2 regions of the Clostridium nitrophenolicum genome follow, and region 1 is predicted to be linked to the other one. Evidence: riboswitches for the same ligand, from Rfam matches in the RefSeq annotation. Region 1 holds a riboswitch; the other holds the start of a gene.
What was found. A riboswitch is a leader RNA that binds a small molecule or an ion and turns the genes downstream of it on or off. The one in region 1 is predicted to bind ZMP and ZTP.
Positions count from the first base shown of each region.

Region 1 (8,589 bases):
TAGATCCAGAAGCTGCATATATTGTTTTTAATAGCGGTGTTAAACTGATGATGTGTGGCTTGAATGTTACATTAAAGGCGACCCTAACTAATATTGAGTTAAATGAAATGAGGGGATTCCATAACACGATATCTGATATTGGAGTGAAAATTCTTTCATCATATATAGATAATGATGCGGCAATTCACGACCCCTGTGCTATATTGGCAATTTCAGATCCGGAGATGTTCGAATACAAGGATCAATATGTTCAAATTGACACAAGGGCTGGAATTACACAGGGAATGAGCTATGTGGATGAAACACATAATCCAGATAAAAAACCTAACTGTCGTGTTTTCTATGACATTAACAGGGAATTCTTTAGAAAGACTATTGTAAAATCTGTAAATATATAATCTCAGATAGAAGGGCAATGAGGCTCGCCTCCACCAATGAAACTCACGAATATATAATAACCGTTTTAGGTACATGCTAAAAAATAAAGCTAGAGCATTTTTTACTCTAGTTAGCGAACAATAGAAATTAATAAGGGCGATACATTTTAGGAACTGATGCCTAAAATGTGTCGCCTTTGTAATTTATGTTTCATTTAGGCTGATAAAGATTGGAATATATTTTAGTTGTTTTATTATTAGGCACGATCAAAAGTGAAATATCCCTTATAGGAACCACCATGACCACTTAATAGTGGTGTTTCTTTTTTGTAACGGATACCACCAATAGTAGATTCTTTAGTACGAGTGGCCATAAGAACCAGTTCCTTAGTCTTAAGAGGCATAGTTACATTCCCGATTACATCGTCTCCCGTACCAAGCAGGCTGTTTATTCCATCTGTCACTGCTGGTACTACCGCCTCTAATACTGGCCCGGCAACTAATGCAACAGGACCAGTTAAATATGAAGCAAGTACTTCAGCTCCTTTTTCAACGCTTTTCTTAACTGCAGCATAATACTTTTTCGGATCTCCTTGATCGTGTTCCAGTAGAAGAAAGCTTATAGTTAAGCCATAGGGTTTTCCTCTGTAGAGTTCAATGTGATCAGGCACAGTTTCACGATTCACAACATCTTCGTAAAGTCTAGTTTGTACTGTTGAAGCCACTGTGGGTTCATCTGGATTTCCTGTAGCTGCCGTTACACCTATTATAGCATAATCATCGTCTGAACCTGGTCCGTCCGTCTCACCGAAGCAGTGAATGCCCTTATAGGTTAAAACAATTTGATCGAACTCTATAGGACCAGTATCTTGCCACCAATAGATTTCGCCCTTCTCAAAGTGGGCTACTCTTCCTTCACCGTATTTTAATTCTTCATCATCCTTGATAGGAGATCCCAGTCTGCTTCCAAAATGACCCATTTGAAAATACTTATTACTGGTATCGCCATAAAGCACATAAGCCGGTCCGTTTATCTTTTGTGTATAAATTGCACCTTTCTCATAGCGGATTCGATATGCATTACCAATGTCTTCTACCCCAGAGACAGCTTTACCTAACTTTTGCGGTGCAGCTTTCAAGGAAGTGTATTTTGCTTGAATTGTTTTTCTTACCGCTTTATCAATATCTAAAACTTCGGGTGGTTTATAAGGTTTACCAATGGGTTGTTCTGAAAGTGGTTTCTCAGGATTAAAATATTTAATTAATGGGTCGGGAAAACGAGTTTGATTTAAGTAGGGACAAACATAGAGTTCAGGATAACAGTAGGGACAATAAGATGAAGATTGTCTGTAATAGGGACAATAAAATGAAGAGTGTCCGTAATAAGGGGCAGGTCCATATGTTTCATGGTACATAAATTTATCTCCTTATCTAGAATTAAACTCCATAATATTATAGTATGTTTATCCATTAAAAAGGGTGCATCCTTATCTAATCTTCGAAAGGTTAAGGTAAACAAGACTATTTCTAGGTGCAAAGACTTCCTTGCAATACTACTTGTGGGGTTACTTGAGTAATTGAATTTGACGTTCTTACCTGTACAGGTACCCCACGGTATAATATAGGTTTAGCTAAAGTAATTGAGCGTGACCAAGTAGGAGACGTTTCCGGAGTAGGATACAGTATGAAGCCGAAACTACCAATTCCTGAGAAGGTAATAAATCCTTCATAGGCATCGAAGTTACCAAATTGAGAAGGATCAGGCAAGCCTGTTGCTAAAATACTGATTCCTTGTTCGCCAGCTGGTAATTGCCTAGATAATACTACGCCAAGTGCTGTGGCACTAACTGCAGGGGACAGAGTTCTTAACATAGTACAGCATGGTAGTGTAACAACTATAGGTACACATAGTATGTCTCCAGGAAAGATTAGTAATGGATTGGGAATGTGTGGATTGTTAGCAATGATAAGGCCTGTATCAACTCTTAAGCGCTGAGCAATTAAAAAAATGGTATCGCCTCTGCCAACAGTGTAATGGGTAAAGCCTCGTGGACAATGGCCAGGGACTCTTGCCAAAGATATCACCTCTATTTACATTATTTTAGGCATAAAGTACCAAATAAAGCTGTTACGATATTATATGTTAATGAAGGATGTTAGGTGTAACCTGCTGGGTTCTTCTTAAATGATTACCTACCTAAGTATACTCAAAAACAAATGTAGCAACTTTTTTTACTGTATCATACTATATATTGATTACTAATTTCAAAAGTGGAGGGTCTCAATCCATAGGCGGTTATCGCTATTTAGACTTGCCTCTACACTTCGTCTACAAAGGATATTCTGAGGATAGGATATCATCCTTTTGATGTGATCCAACATTTTTCCCAGAATTACTGAAAGACCTCTATATCCAAATTCCAATACTATGAAATTAAGGCTAAAGTATTGAAAGATGAACATGTTAATAGCATAATAAATAGATATAAGATATGAGATAATGATGGCAAGATTTGAAACCTTGATTAAAAGAATTAGTTATATAGAACCATACTCTGATACTTGCTACCAAGAGGTATTGGGACAAAAAATTCCTTACCCTTGTGTTGCCACTAGAACTAAAGTAATAGATATTTTTTTAGTGGTAACCTCCGAGGGATTTGTTTTTAGAAAAATAAATATAATAAGATTTATTATTGCTGCTACAGAGCTTACTTATAGTAAGCTCTGTAGTAATTTTACTGAACTATTGATTAAATACTGTTGTAGCTCCTGTTAATGAATTATACGTGATGTATCCGCCTTCAAAAGTTGCTAATCCAGCACCTGCTTCTCCAAGTATGGAAGCCTCATCTGCAATAGGAAATCCAAGCTTACCACCCGTTCCACCCTGTTTTAAATATTCCGGGATGATATGTGAATGTATTGCATAAGGCCCCAAATAAGGAGGCTTGAAATAAATAGTTCCACCTTGAAAATTGGAAAACAAACCTTTTCCGTCCGAAGTTTTACTTATCCCAAAAATTGGGTATCCAAGAAAACTTCCTTCTGCTCCTAGATCAAGATATTTTTTAAGGATAGGACCATATAATTCCCATGCACCGGTACCGGTTCTAGGTGACCAGTAAATATACCCCTGTTGGAACTTATTATATCTACCTTCTTTATCTAATGTTGGAGTTTCATCTGTTTCAGGAAAGCCTAATATTCCTTTTTCTTCCCCTAACTGCTTATATCTCTCTAGAATAGCTCCATGAACTTCACGAGCTCCTATTGTTGCAGTATAATAAATGTTAGCATTTTGGAACATAGCAGTGGAACCAACAGTACTTGGTATTATATCAGTAAGTGGGTATCCAAAGAAGCTTAATCCTCCCATCATTGACCATTTATCATAAATTGGACCCCAAATTGCATGAGCTGTAGTATCTGGCGACCATACAATGATACCTTTTTTATATCTGCGACTTTTTCCTTTTCTATCTGGAGTTGGCTTCTCGCCTTCAATAGGAGATCCTAATGGACTTGCAGCGCCTCCCATTAGGGCATATTTTTGATCTATTGGCGAAACCCTATATAGATCTGCTCTCATTTGTAAAGGACATGACTGAATGAAAGGACATGTTTCGTCTCTTGGCACTCCATCAACAAAAGGGCAATAGCGTATGAACATTAGTTTATAGCTCCTTTATAAAATTAATCAATCAATATATATTATTCAGCAAATTTCATTAGGTTACTTCCGGGGATTTAATCTTCTTATATTGTAACTTACTGAAATTCCTTTACTTGGATCATAGATGATGTTTCCACCTTGAAAATTGCTTATTACACCACCTGATACCCCAACTAAAGCAGCCTGATCTGTAATAGGAAATCCAAGCATACTTTTTGTCTCTCCCTGCTTTTCATATTCTCGAAGGATAGCTCCATGTACCTCATGAGCTCCGTAAGCAGGTGACCAATAAATATTTCCACATTTAAAACGCCTATAACGGCCTATACCATCAGGAGTTGGCTGCTCAGGCTCAATAGGAGGTCCTAATGGACTCTGATTACCTCCCAATTCACCATACTTTGTATCTATAGGCGAAACCCTATATGAATCTATTGTCCTTTCAAAATCATTTAACTCCGGGAAAGGATATGTTTCTAAGTTTGAATAATTAAGGTAAAGATATCTTATGAACATTATATATATCTCCTCTTAAAATTAATCAATTTATATTATTCTGTAAATTTAATTAGGTTACTACCAGCCGAGAAATTTGTTTTTCAATAGATTCTTAGACTACATAAAGGTTATTTCTGAATAACCAAAGCGCGGCATGAAACCTTACGTCTTTGTACCAGCAACTTGAACATAATCATAAATATTAAGTAGATAAGAAAAAAGAAGGCTGATATAATGTTTTTAGAATATTTATAAAGGAGTTATTAAATGAAATACTATTTAGCACCAATGGAAGGAATTACGGGATACATATATAGAAATTCTTATGAAAAATTTTTTAGTAATATTGATAAATACTTTACACCTTTTATTATTCCAAATAAAAGTACAAGCCTTAAAACTAAAGAATTAAGAGATATTTTGCCTGAAAATAATAAAGGAATGAATATAGTGCCTCAAATACTTACTAACGATTCAGAAGGTTTTATTACTACTTCTACAAAATTACAACAATTAGGTTATAACGAAGTTAATTTAAATTTAGGCTGTCCTTCTGGAACGGTTGTTTCAAAAAATAGAGGATCAGGATTTCTGGCCAAAAGAGAAGAACTGGATATGTTTTTAGATGAAATATTTAAAATAGATGATATGAAAATTTCTATAAAAACTAGAATAGGAAAAGATAGTCCAGAAGAATTTTATGAGTTAATAAAAATTTATAATAAATATCCTATAGAAGAATTAATTATTCATCCTAGAACACAAAAAGATTTTTATGGAAATAAACCTAATTTAGAGGTGTTTAAAGATGCATTATCTTTAAGTACTAATCCAGTATGTTATAATGGTGATATTTTTACTGTTGAAGATCATGATAAATTAATTAAAGCTTTTCCAGAGCTAAAAACAGTTATGTTTGGGAGAGGTATACTAGCCAATCCGGGGTTAATGGATTCCATAAAAAATAATACTAATTTAGATAAAAAAGTTTTAAAAGATTTTCATGATGAAATTTTAAATACATACATAGAAGTATATAATGAAGAGAAAAATGCAATGTTTAGAATGAAAGAACTATGGGGTTATATGATTTACATTTTCTCAGATAATAAAAAATATGTTAAAAAAATAAAGAAGTCACAAAAGTTAAGTGATTATAATGCAGCTGTGTTAAGTTTATTTGCAGAACAGGAAATCATAGAAGGGGCTGGATTATTTTACAATCAATATTAAATTATATAGTGTAATTATGTTTTACTTAAATTGTCCAAAGGATAAGGAGACAGAGACTCTTTTATTATTGACTACACTATATCTATAAGATATACTTAAATAAAAAAGAATAAAAAGGATCATGTAACTGGCGGAAATGGAGTTCACCATAGGGAGCATGATTGAAGAAGAATATCGACCGCCTGGGTAAATATGAATTTATCCAGGCGGTTTTTTTGTTTTAATTTATTTTTGGAGGTTGTTTTTATGAAAGATTTTGAAATTGTACTTAAGTATGGATGTAATCCTCATCAAAAGCCAGCTAGAGTTTATACAAAAGGCGAAAAATTACCTTTTAAAATTTTAAACGGAAATCCAGGTTATATCAATTTTATGGATGCTTTTAACTCATGGCAGTTAGTAAAGGAATTAAAACAAGCAACGAAGCTTCCAGCTGCAGCATCTTTTAAGCATGTAAGTCCAGCAGGTGCTGCAGTAGGAGTGCCTTTAAGCAATGTATTGAAAAAGTCATATTTTGTTGAGGACATAGAGTTAACTTCTGTCGCTGCTGCTTATGCAAGGGCAAGGGGGGCAGATAGAATGTCTTCCTTTGGTGATTGGGCGGCAATAAGCGATGTTGTTGATTTACCTACTGCTACAATTTTGAGTAGATCTGTTTCAGATGGAATAATTGCAGCAGGATATACAGATGAAGCTCTAGAGCTTTTGAAGAAGAAGAAAAAAGGTGACTATTGTATAATCCAAATGGATTGGGATTACGAACCAGAAGAGATAGAAACAAGAAAAATTTATGGAATAACCTTTGAACAGAAGAGAAATGACATTTTAGCAAATAAAGATATGCTTAATAACATAGTAACTAATAATAAAAATATTACAGAGGAAGCGAGACGAGATTTGCTTATATCAATGATTACGTTAAAGTATACTCAGTCTAATTCTGTTTGTTTTGTATTAGATGGACAAGTAATTGGTGTCGGTGCAGGACAGCAGTCCCGTATACATTGTACAAGATTAGCTGGATCAAAGGCAGATATTTGGTACTTGAGACAGCATCCTGCTGTGCTTAACCTACCATTTAAAGAAGGTATTTCAACGCCAGAGAGAGACAATGCTATAGATCAATACCTTAGAGATGATATTACTCCAATGGAAATGAAAGAATGGGGAAATGTATTTAAAGAAATACCTAATAGATTGACGAAGGAAGAAAAGGCAGAATGGTTATCCAATTTAACTGGAGTTTCATTGGGGTCAGATGCATTTTTTCCATTTAGAGATAACATTGACAGAGCAGCTCAAAGTGGAGTAAAATACATTGTTCAACCTGGTGGATCAGTAAGAGACGATATAGTAATAGATGCATGTAATGAATATGATATTGCTATGGTTTATTCTGGACTAAGGCTATTCCATCATTAAAATCAAAGACTTTAAGAATTATAAACAGAATTCTAAGCTTCAGGTGGAGTTTTAACTCCATCTGAAGCTTAGAAGTCGTTATCCAGGGACATAGCCGCTCTTTACTCCCACTTGAAGAAGATGGGAGTATTAGAGCGGGTAAGTCATCGGATAAATTATTGCTTTAAACTGCTAGTAAATACTATTTACCGGCAGTTTTTATGTGCAAAAAATTAACAGTAAGAATATGAAAATGTAGTTAAGTTGTGATTTTGCTGTAAAGAAACTGTAACAATTCAAGACTAAAATACAAATATAAGTTTGATACTGAAAGGCAGTATTGAGTGTAAATATAAGTAATTGAGGTGAGGTAAATGAGTAATAGCACAGTTTATTCCGTAATAGTGCCTTTGTATAATGAGGAACTTGTTATCGGTGAAAGCTATAAAAGATTAAAAAAGGTTATGGATTGTGCTGAAGATAATTATGAAATTATATTTGTAAATGATGGAAGTAAGGATAAGACAAGAGATAAAGTAGAAGAAATATGCAAAAACGATGAAAAAATAAAACTTATTAATTTTTCTCGAAACTTTGGACATCAAGCCGCCATAACAGCAGGAATGGATTTAGCTTTAGGAGATGCAGTTATTGTAATAGATGCTGATCTTCAAGATCCGCCAGAAGTCATTCTTAAAATGATTGAAGAGTGGAAGAAAGGCTATGAGGTTGTTTATGGTAAAAGAATAAAAAGGGAAGGAGAGACACTTTTTAAAAAAATTACTGCTAAATTATTTTATAGAGTACTAAAAAGTATGACTACAGTTAACATTCCAGTGGACACAGGAGATTTTAGGCTCATAGATCGAAAGGTATGTGATGCTCTAATAGCACTTCCTGAAAAAAATAGATACGTGAGAGGACTTGTAAGTTGGGTTGGGTATAAGCAAACCTCTGTGGAATTTGTTAGACAAGAAAGATTTGCAGGTGAAACTAAATACCCTTTTAAAAAAATGATGAAGCTGGCTTTTGATGGTATAACGTCATTTTCTTACAAACCACTAGTGATTGCTGGGTATTTTGGAGGATTAACTTTCTTAATAGGAGTAATTGCAACTATTGTTGTTATTATAAAAGACATGATTAATAGGGCAGAGGTAATCAACTTTGGATTAATTTTAGCGATGAATGTAATGATGTTTGGCATGACTCTTGGAAGTATAGGTATAATGGGGCAATATATTGGAAGAATTTTTGATGAAAGTAAAGGAAGGCCCATTTATATAATTGACAGCACTATAAATTATAAGAGAGTTGATAAGAAATATGAAGTTAGTAATTAGAGTAACCAATTATGTTTTAAATGGAAAATTCAAAAACTTAAGTCGTTTTTCTATTATTGGA
Region 1 is NZ_AP042469.1:3,825,016-3,833,604, reverse strand. It holds gene ACZ5N4_RS18185 (nucleoside hydrolase) at 1-398, shown strand, start outside; gene ACZ5N4_RS18180 (LGFP repeat-containing protein) at 635-1,792, opposite strand; gene ACZ5N4_RS18175 (LysM peptidoglycan-binding domain-containing protein) at 1,905-2,453, opposite strand; gene ACZ5N4_RS18170 (hypothetical protein) at 2,881-3,156, shown strand; gene ACZ5N4_RS18165 (LGFP repeat-containing protein) at 3,124-4,050, opposite strand; gene ACZ5N4_RS18160 (LGFP repeat-containing protein) at 4,114-4,569, opposite strand; gene ACZ5N4_RS18155 (tRNA dihydrouridine synthase) at 4,819-5,784, shown strand; ZMP/ZTP riboswitch at 5,898-5,979, shown strand; gene ACZ5N4_RS18150 (phosphoribosylaminoimidazolecarboxamide formyltransferase) at 6,031-7,206, shown strand; gene ACZ5N4_RS18145 (glycosyltransferase family 2 protein) at 7,560-8,528, shown strand; gene ACZ5N4_RS18140 (GtrA family protein) at 8,512-8,589, shown strand, end outside.

Region 2 (8,589 bases), 990 kb from region 1:
GAGCTAAGGGATTAGCATGGATAGCTTATAAAGAAGATGAAATTAAGTCATCTATAAGTAAATTTTTAACAGAAGAGCAAGCTAAAAATATTTTAAATTCCATAGATGCTAAAGTTGGGGATTTAATATTAATAGTTGCAGATAAAAATAGTACAGTTTTCCAAAGTCTTGGTGCTTTAAGACTTCATATGGCAAAGGAACTAGGAATTCTTGAAAATAATAAAGAGTTTAGATTTGTATGGATAACAGAGTTCCCTCTTTTCTCATATAATGAAGAAGAAGGAAGATTCCAGGCGGAACATCATCCATTCACTATGCCAATAGATGAGGATATTCAATATTTAGATACTGATTTAGCAAGGGTAAGAGCTAAAGCTTATGATATAGTTTTAAATGGTGAGGAGCTTGGAGGAGGAAGTATCAGAATACATGATACAAAGCTTCAAGAAAAAATGTTTAATGTTATAGGTCATTCAAAAGAAGCGGCTCAAGAAAAGTTTGGATTCTTATTAGATGCATTTAAGTTTGGTCCACCACCACATGGCGGTCTTGCTTATGGTTTTGACAGAATGGTTATGTTCCTTGCTGGCACAGACAACATAAAGGATGTTATAGCATTCCCTAAGAACCAAAATGCATTCTGTCCTTTAACTGAAGCGCCTAATGTTGTAGATGAAGGACAATTAAAAGATCTAGGAATAGGCATAATAGAAGAAAAAAATGAATAGTTTAACTGAATGAATTGTAGATAAATTCTGAAAAATATGATATAATATTCTCAAAGGAAATATATAATTAATGTAAAAGTTCCTACCATGTGCGTAGAATGAGTTTATATTGACCCAACAATGTTGAAATGGGAATCGGACTCTTTTTGTGGAATGTGATGCTCAGGCAGTTTTCCCTGAGAACAAGAAGTAAAAAGGAGATGCCCACCTGCGAGAGCGGGTTCAAACATAGCTCAGGATACGGCGTGGTGGGGTTTTATTTTGTTTTTTTATGACCGGGGGAATATGTTATGAAAAAAGAATATTTATATATTATGTTATCAGCATTCATTTTGATAGGCTCGTTTATAACATTCAGAGGAAAACAACAAAAAGTAACTGAAGTATAGGGTTACTTGACCGAAAGTTAACTTATACGTCGGTATATGTTTCCAAGCTTCAGCACGTTAGAAACTTTTAGCCAATCTAAAGCTTAAGCAGATATCCCAAATCTTTGATTTGGTGATAATCGCTTACACAGAGTGCGTGTTTCAAGACAACCTAAGAACTTTCGAGAACTCGCTGTGCTCAAACAATTCTAAAGTTCTTAGGTTGTCTTAAAACCCTTCACTAAGACTGGCACAAAGTTTTTAAATCTACTTCAGCTTTGGAGACATATCCCTATGTATAAGTTAACTTTCTAGTGAATTTCACTATAGCTTTCTTTTTAGCTGTTGTAAAGAGTCGTTTATTTCTTCTCTAGGAAGGTTGCTATTATCTAAAGATTCATCGTCTTTTGTAAGTAAAAGCTCATAAAAAGCAATTCCTTTTTTTATAGAATCTTCATCAAAATTATTGTGTTTAAGAATATCATAAAGCATATCTTCTGCTTTATCATACTTATCAATTTTAATATAATAATCTAATATTTTATTTTCAAGTGAAATTGGTAATTTATAATCTGATATCTTTTCTATTATTAAATCTATATCTGAAAAGTAGCTTTGAAGATCACAATTGTTATCCTTATTTATGTATGCTTCTAATAATAAATTTAAAGCTTTTAAATCTAAATAAAAGGCTTCATTATGGTTACCTTGAGATTCATAGATTTCTCCCTCTTCCTCCAAAAGTTTTGCCATCATTATACACTTATCTGCATTTAATGTTCCATCAGTTTTAATCATATCCATTAAGTTTTCGTCTGAAAAAGAACTGAAAAACTTAGAACTAAGTCTGAATATTTCCTTAAAAGTGTCATCAATTACGGAAAGTGCTTCTTCATTCTTATCATTATTTTTATACTCTAATATTTTTTCCAAGGCTTTAGTAAACTTCTTAACCAGTTCAGATGTAAGACTTGATTTTAACATATTGAATCCTCCTTTTAGTCGGAACACTGGGTAATTTTGCTTGTTTCCCTTCGGGTACTGGGTAACTTAATATTTTCGCTTCCGCTCACAAGTTACCCGTAAAAGTTCATTTAGAACTTTTACCTAGCAAAATTACCCATTAAAGTCCATTTAGGACTTTAACATCCCAAAGTTGCATTTTATATCACTATTATTATATATCAAGTGGATAATAATTCATATAAGCAGACATCCAATTATTAAAATTAAAAATACACCCTTAAACAAAGTAGCTTAAGGATGTATTTTTAGGTTTTAGGTTTTATTAGGTTAAATTAAACTTTCCGGAAGGGGATTGGAAAGTTTAATTTTTGGGCTAAATTTTTTTCGTGGAAAGTTCTGCTTATAACTTCTTTTTGTTGTTCTTTAGTTAATCTATTGAAGTGAACAGCATATTCTGAAACTCTTATTAAAAATAGTTTACTAGTAGTATAGAAGGCATCAAAAAGCGTAATACCACCTGGACATTTTGCCCAGGCAGTCGGCATTTTTTTACAAATCACACTCCCCATGGTAAACTCCACTTCCGCCAGTAATGTGACTAATTATAAAGATAATATAAATACTAAATATTGCAACTTAAGTTAAAAATTTTTTGACTTTTTTTAATTATATTATAATAGTAACCAATAATTTAATTTATGTCAATTACTAAATCTAAAAAATTCAATTTAAACAAAAAATAGATTTTAGAGTTAAATATTTCAATTGCTCTAAAATCTATTTTTCTTTAAACTAAATTATTAGCTATATTAACGAGGAAATCTTGAACATTGGTAACAACTGAAGTTACTTCCAAACTTCCTCTATCTCTAAGTTTATTTACTCCAAATTCTGATATATCTACAGTATATATATAAACTGGTCTTATTTTGCCATTTTCAACTTTATACATTGGTGTCATATTTCCTGTAGCTATAGTGTGAAGTTGTGTTGCAAGACAGATAACAGTGGTAGCCTTTTTACAGTGAATCCTCATGGCATCTTGGGCATCATAAACATTTGCAATGACAGGAGGCAAAGGCCCATCATCCCTTATTGAGCCAGCTAATACCAGAGGAATATTGTTTTTTATACAGGTATAAACTACTCCATCTGTAATATTTTCACTTTCAACGAATTTTTCTAATGAACCTGCACGTCTAGCTCTATTAATAATATCGATATGATTATAATGACCATTGAAAACTGAATATTGTGTATAGATGTCCTGGCCCAAAGCAGTTTTTAATACTGAACCTTCTAAATCGTGTGTTGCCAATGCATTTCCTGCAAAAATGGCGTCAACATAACCATTATCTATTAATTGAGACATAGCATTTTTTGAATCATGGTCAAATATAACTGCAGGTCCTAAAACCCATAATATGTATCCGTTATCCTTTTCATATTTTAATAGTTCATACAAACTATCATAATCCTTTGAATATGAACTCTCTCTTGTTCTGCCAGATCTAAATGCAAAAGACTGTTCTTCGGCTGAATCATGTTTAAAACCATCAACATATACAAATATTCCATCTTCAGCATTTTCTCTTCTACCTATAACAACATTGTCTCCAACATTTAAATTCCTAAATTCTTTAATATCTAATTTTTTATTTTCGTTAACAACTACAACACAATCCATGCGGCTCTCAGAAGCAAGAATCCACTCTTCATCTATCTTAAAGTATTCAGGATATATTGATGTTGCGTGATAGTTATCAGGAGCTATTCCTTTTAATGTAACTCTTTCAGTTTTAACGTTAGGAGCTGATATAAAAGGTTCTTTTGCAAAATTTGGTGAATGATATTCAGGTAATTTAAAGCTCATAAAAGTACCTCCATATAAAAAATTTAAGTGTTTAACTTATTTAATATAGTATCTAGTAGATAAAATTTTATCAAAGTACTGTTTAGTAGTAAATATAAAATATATAAAATATATAAAATGTTAATACATATGACCAATATAATTATATTCTTTAACTATACTTGAAGGTTTATTCTTTAAGCATAAAAACAACCATAGAGGAAAAGCTAGTACTAGAAAGGAGAGATGTGTATGCAAAACAAAATGAAGTACACAAATAATAATAAAAAAGAAGATGGAAGATTTAGAAAAAAACATATAGATCACAGTCCACAAGATGAAAGTTCAAGAGCAAAGTTTGGCACACAATCGGAAAAACATTTGGACTCATTAGTAAGATTAGATGAAGAGTAGTAATTTATTATACAGAAATATAATTTTTATATAAATAATGAGTAAAAGGAGAGTTTTTATGGAAAATAGAAACAAGCAACCTAAAAAGTGGTCAGATGACCCTAATAGTGCGAAATATCATTCAAGAAGTGCAAAATATAAGGCAGAGCATAAAAATGGGAAAAATACTAAGGAAAATTGGAGTGCAGATTAAACTGTTTGGATATATTTGCAAAAGGTGGAGGTAATTTATTATGGATATAGAAAGAGTTAAAGAAATAATGAGCTCACCGGAGAATATAGAAGTACTGTATAATCGTCATTCAGTATGGCTTGATGGTGTAGATGATAAAACCGGGAGAGTTAAGATTAGAATTTTGGATATGCGAGAAAACGTTTATGTTCCAGTAGATGATTTGGTAGATACAAGGAAAATAATTAATATAGATAGATAGAGGTGTTTATTTATGGGAAGATGGAGAAATAAAGGGCATCATGAAGAAGCAATGGAAACAGCTAAAGATTTGCTTGACAAAGGAATGGGCATGGGAGAAATAAAAGAAATAACTGAGCTTAATGAACAGGATGTAATAAAGGCTAAGGATAAAATGAATGGTAACAGATAAAAGGAGGTCTAGCTATGAGTGATAAAGTAGATAACCTAAAGGAGAGAGCTAGAGAGATGCTTTTAGATGGAGAGACTGGAGATAAAATTAGAGAGGAAACACATCTAAGAGAAAAGGATATAAAAAGAGTACAGAAGGATATAACAAAACACTTTTAAATTATAATTAAAGGCTGATGAACTATAAATTCATTAGCCTTTAATTTATATAGGGTTACTTGGTCGAAAGTTAACTTTCTAGTTGATTTACCGGCAAATAGTTTAAGTTTAACACTTTTTATTAATATAGAGCTTAGAATCCTATTTATGTAAATTTATGATATAAACCTTGAAGAATATTGTATAATAAATATAACAGAATAGTTTCGAGTTATAGAATAAGCTTACGAGGCGGTGAATGAAATGCTTAAAAGAGATACAAGAGTTCAAATTTTTATTGTAGAAAATGGAAAGTATATTTTACTAAAGCATCATGATATAAAAAGAGATTTATACTTTTGGGGAGTTCCTGGAGGGGGAAGGGAGCTTGGTGAAACTGATGAAGAAGCTGCAATAAGAGAGGCATATGAAGAAACTGGATTAAAGGTTAAACTCTTACCTATAAAAATAGAAGGGGTGCCTCAAATAAAAACTTCTATGTATAACCGAGTAGTGACTTTTTTAGCATATCCTACTGAGGGAAAGGCTAAGCTTGGATATGAACCAGAACCAGAGCTAAAACAATATTATAGATTAGTGGATATTAAGTGGAAAGATTTTTATGATGATAGTGATTTAGAGAGAATAACTTATAATGATATAGCTCCATTAAGAAATATTATGAATTCGGATAAGTTTATTAAAAAAAAGGAATTTTTTATATGCAAAATAGCAAACAAAACTAAGTATTGTTTATTATTTTATAACGAAAAAAATCAACAATTTAAGTTACCTTCTCAAAAAAATCAATTTATATCGAAATATACTAAAAATCTTAACAACAAATTAGCAAATGATATAGGGTTTTTTTTAAGTGAAAGCAATGGAATTTTATATAAAACAGATGTAATTTACATTGAGATATCTGATGATTATAATGTTGATGTAGAATGCGGAGGAAAATGGTTTAAATGTGATGAATTACCTCAAGTAAATCTAGATAGAACTTGTCAAAATATTATAGAAAAAGTAAATAAAAGTGTATAAACTATAGTTAAGTTTTAGAAGGAATATATGTATAAATTGTAGAATATATTTGTTAAAACTATATTATGAAAAGGATAACTATTATGGGTAATTATGGGGTGTACGGAGTGCATTGTGTTTTATATTACTGTGGAATAGAACATATGCTTGTCAATATTTACGATTATGTAAATAAGGGAAGTGAAGAGAAACAATTAGTATATTTACATGTAGAACCAGAGTTGCATAAAGTTATTTCCGAAAGCTTATATAAAGAAGGTTTTCAGATAGAAACTTTTAATATCCCACATTTAATGCAAATTTATCATAATGAAGGAATAAAATGTTTAGCTGATTATTTTCTTGATTGTGAAAGAAAGGCGAAAGATAAAGGTTATTTAGGCATAAGAATCGTTAATCAAGTAAGTTATTTATTAAAAAAAGTATCAAATGAAGATTTTTTAGATTTCGAAAAGGTGTTAACTGAGGCTGTTGAAGGGAAGAATATCTCTATAATGTGTGCTTACGATTTTGATGATTATATTAATAAAAAGAAATTTATCAATGATACTTTACTAGAACAATCTTTCGATAATCATAATTACAGGTTCTATAAGTTTAAATTAATGAAAAATACCAGATGCATATAAAAGTTACATGCATCTGGTATTTATGCTTTAATTATAAAAGCATAAAACACTTTGCTTTGGAAAAAATAAATTTGGGAGTGAGGTGTTTTTTTATGAGTGCTAAAGGTAAATTGACAAATAAGCAAGCTGCAGCCATAGGATTAGATACAATGGATAATGGTCAAAATAGACACGAAAAAGATAGAGTAGAAAAACAAAAGAAAAATGATAATGTAAAACCACATTAGTTTACGTTTGGAGGATATGCTATGGTTAAAAAAAATCAAAAGCTTCCGCATGCACAAGCTATTAGGCATGCAAAAAGATTACTTGATAAAGGAAATAGTATTTCGCAGACTATACAACAAACCCAGTTAAGTCATACAGAAATATTAAGAATAAAAAATAAAGATATGTAAATAAATTAAAGAAAACTTGAAAACCTCAGAAGATATAACTGAGGTTTTCAATGCCTATCTAAGGAATCATATAAGCTGTAAAGAGGGTGAATGTTATGAAAAGACATATGATAGGACAACAAATAAGTGAGGAAAGACTTAAAGAAATAAAAGATATTAATGAAGCTAATAGAGCTGCAGATGAGATAAAAACAATAGAAATTAAACCTACAATGCAAACAGGGTATAATAAAGATGGAACAATAAAAGAAGAAGAAATAAAGCCATTTATGTACGAATTAAATGGCATAAAAGACAAATAAGAGCTGAAAAGCTCTTTTATTTTATTAATATATAAAGCTAGAGTTAATTATTCAAGCTTTTTTAATTTAGTATTAGCTAATAAATATCTATTAATAAAAAATTCAAAAATTGTTAGAATAGTTGCGGCTATTGAAGTTCCAATCAAGTTAACTGAAGCACCTGGAAGTAAAAACTGTGTAGAATAAATAACCGCAAATGCTACTAAAAACTCACCTATTGTATTTATTATTAAAAAGCCTGGTCTTAATAGAGCCAAATCTATCAAATGAGTTATTGCGGCAAGTATAACACCAACAAATATAGATTGATAAAAATATGGATAAGATATATCTGTAAATATATAGTTAGATAGTAATAATATAACGGGAAAAATTATAATTTTTGTTATGAAACCAACCATAAATATAAGGCTCCCTTCTTTATTTAATATATAGATTTGTTTATTAATATAATAATATTCTGTCCCAATTTTGAAAAATAATAGCTGCTTTTCATCTAATTAAATAGATTAATAAATCTGTAATGGAGCAAACTTATAATACAAGTAAATATTATATGCAACCACATAAAAACTTATAAAGGTTTAAGAGGAGGTAATATTTTATGGCAAGCAGAGGAAATAGAGTATTAGTACCAGAAGCTAAATATGCATTAGATCAATTTAAGATAGAAGTAGCAAGTGATTTTGGATTACCAAATTATGAGAATATAGATAAAGGAAATTTAACATCTAGAGAAAATGGCTCAATAGGTGGAGAAATGGTTAAAAGAATGGTTGAGTCATATGAAAGAGGCTTAAGATAAAGATATATATAGAAGAGTCAGATGGGTCATTTACCATCTGGCTTTTTTTATAATGTAAAGTTATTGTATAAAAGTTTAATATAATTATTAAAATAATAAGAGATTAATATCTTATTATATTTGAACACTAGGAGGTATTTACATGGAAGATAAGTTTATAAATAGCATAAAAGTTCTAGAATATGCAGATTTAAAGGAACATCAAGAAAAAAGAATGATGGAATTAGAAAAAAAGTTTAATGAAGAATTTGGTACAACATATTATTTTATGGTCATGGAACAAAACAGATAGTGTAATATTCCTGAGGTTATATTTACTAACCTCAGGGATATTCATT
Region 2 is NZ_AP042469.1:4,813,408-4,821,996, reverse strand. It holds gene aspS (aspartate--tRNA ligase) at 1-728, shown strand, start outside; RNA gene ssrS (6S RNA) at 805-987, shown strand; gene ACZ5N4_RS22870 (DUF6483 family protein) at 1,421-2,080, opposite strand; gene ACZ5N4_RS22865 (hypothetical protein) at 2,395-2,607, opposite strand; ZMP/ZTP riboswitch at 2,584-2,666, opposite strand; gene ACZ5N4_RS22860 (putative NPN-dependent ornithine cyclodeaminase) at 2,850-3,935, opposite strand; gene ACZ5N4_RS22855 (CPC_1213 family protein) at 4,167-4,328, shown strand; gene ACZ5N4_RS22850 (hypothetical protein) at 4,387-4,521, shown strand; gene ACZ5N4_RS22845 (H-type small acid-soluble spore protein) at 4,562-4,762, shown strand; gene ACZ5N4_RS22840 (hypothetical protein) at 4,775-4,933, shown strand; gene ACZ5N4_RS22835 (hypothetical protein) at 4,948-5,091, shown strand; gene ACZ5N4_RS22830 (NUDIX domain-containing protein) at 5,335-6,117, shown strand; gene ACZ5N4_RS22825 (MEDS domain-containing protein) at 6,183-6,746, shown strand; gene ACZ5N4_RS22820 (hypothetical protein) at 6,839-6,973, shown strand; gene ACZ5N4_RS22815 (hypothetical protein) at 6,995-7,144, shown strand; gene ACZ5N4_RS22810 (hypothetical protein) at 7,240-7,446, shown strand; gene ACZ5N4_RS22805 (DUF2512 family protein) at 7,494-7,847, opposite strand; gene ACZ5N4_RS22800 (small, acid-soluble spore protein, alpha/beta type) at 8,051-8,251, shown strand; gene ACZ5N4_RS22795 (polynucleotide phosphorylase) at 8,394-8,543, shown strand.
Region 2: it holds a riboswitch for ZMP and ZTP, as region 1 does, so the genes downstream of both, ACZ5N4_RS22865 (hypothetical protein) here and ACZ5N4_RS18150 (phosphoribosylaminoimidazolecarboxamide formyltransferase) in region 1, are expected to answer to the same signal.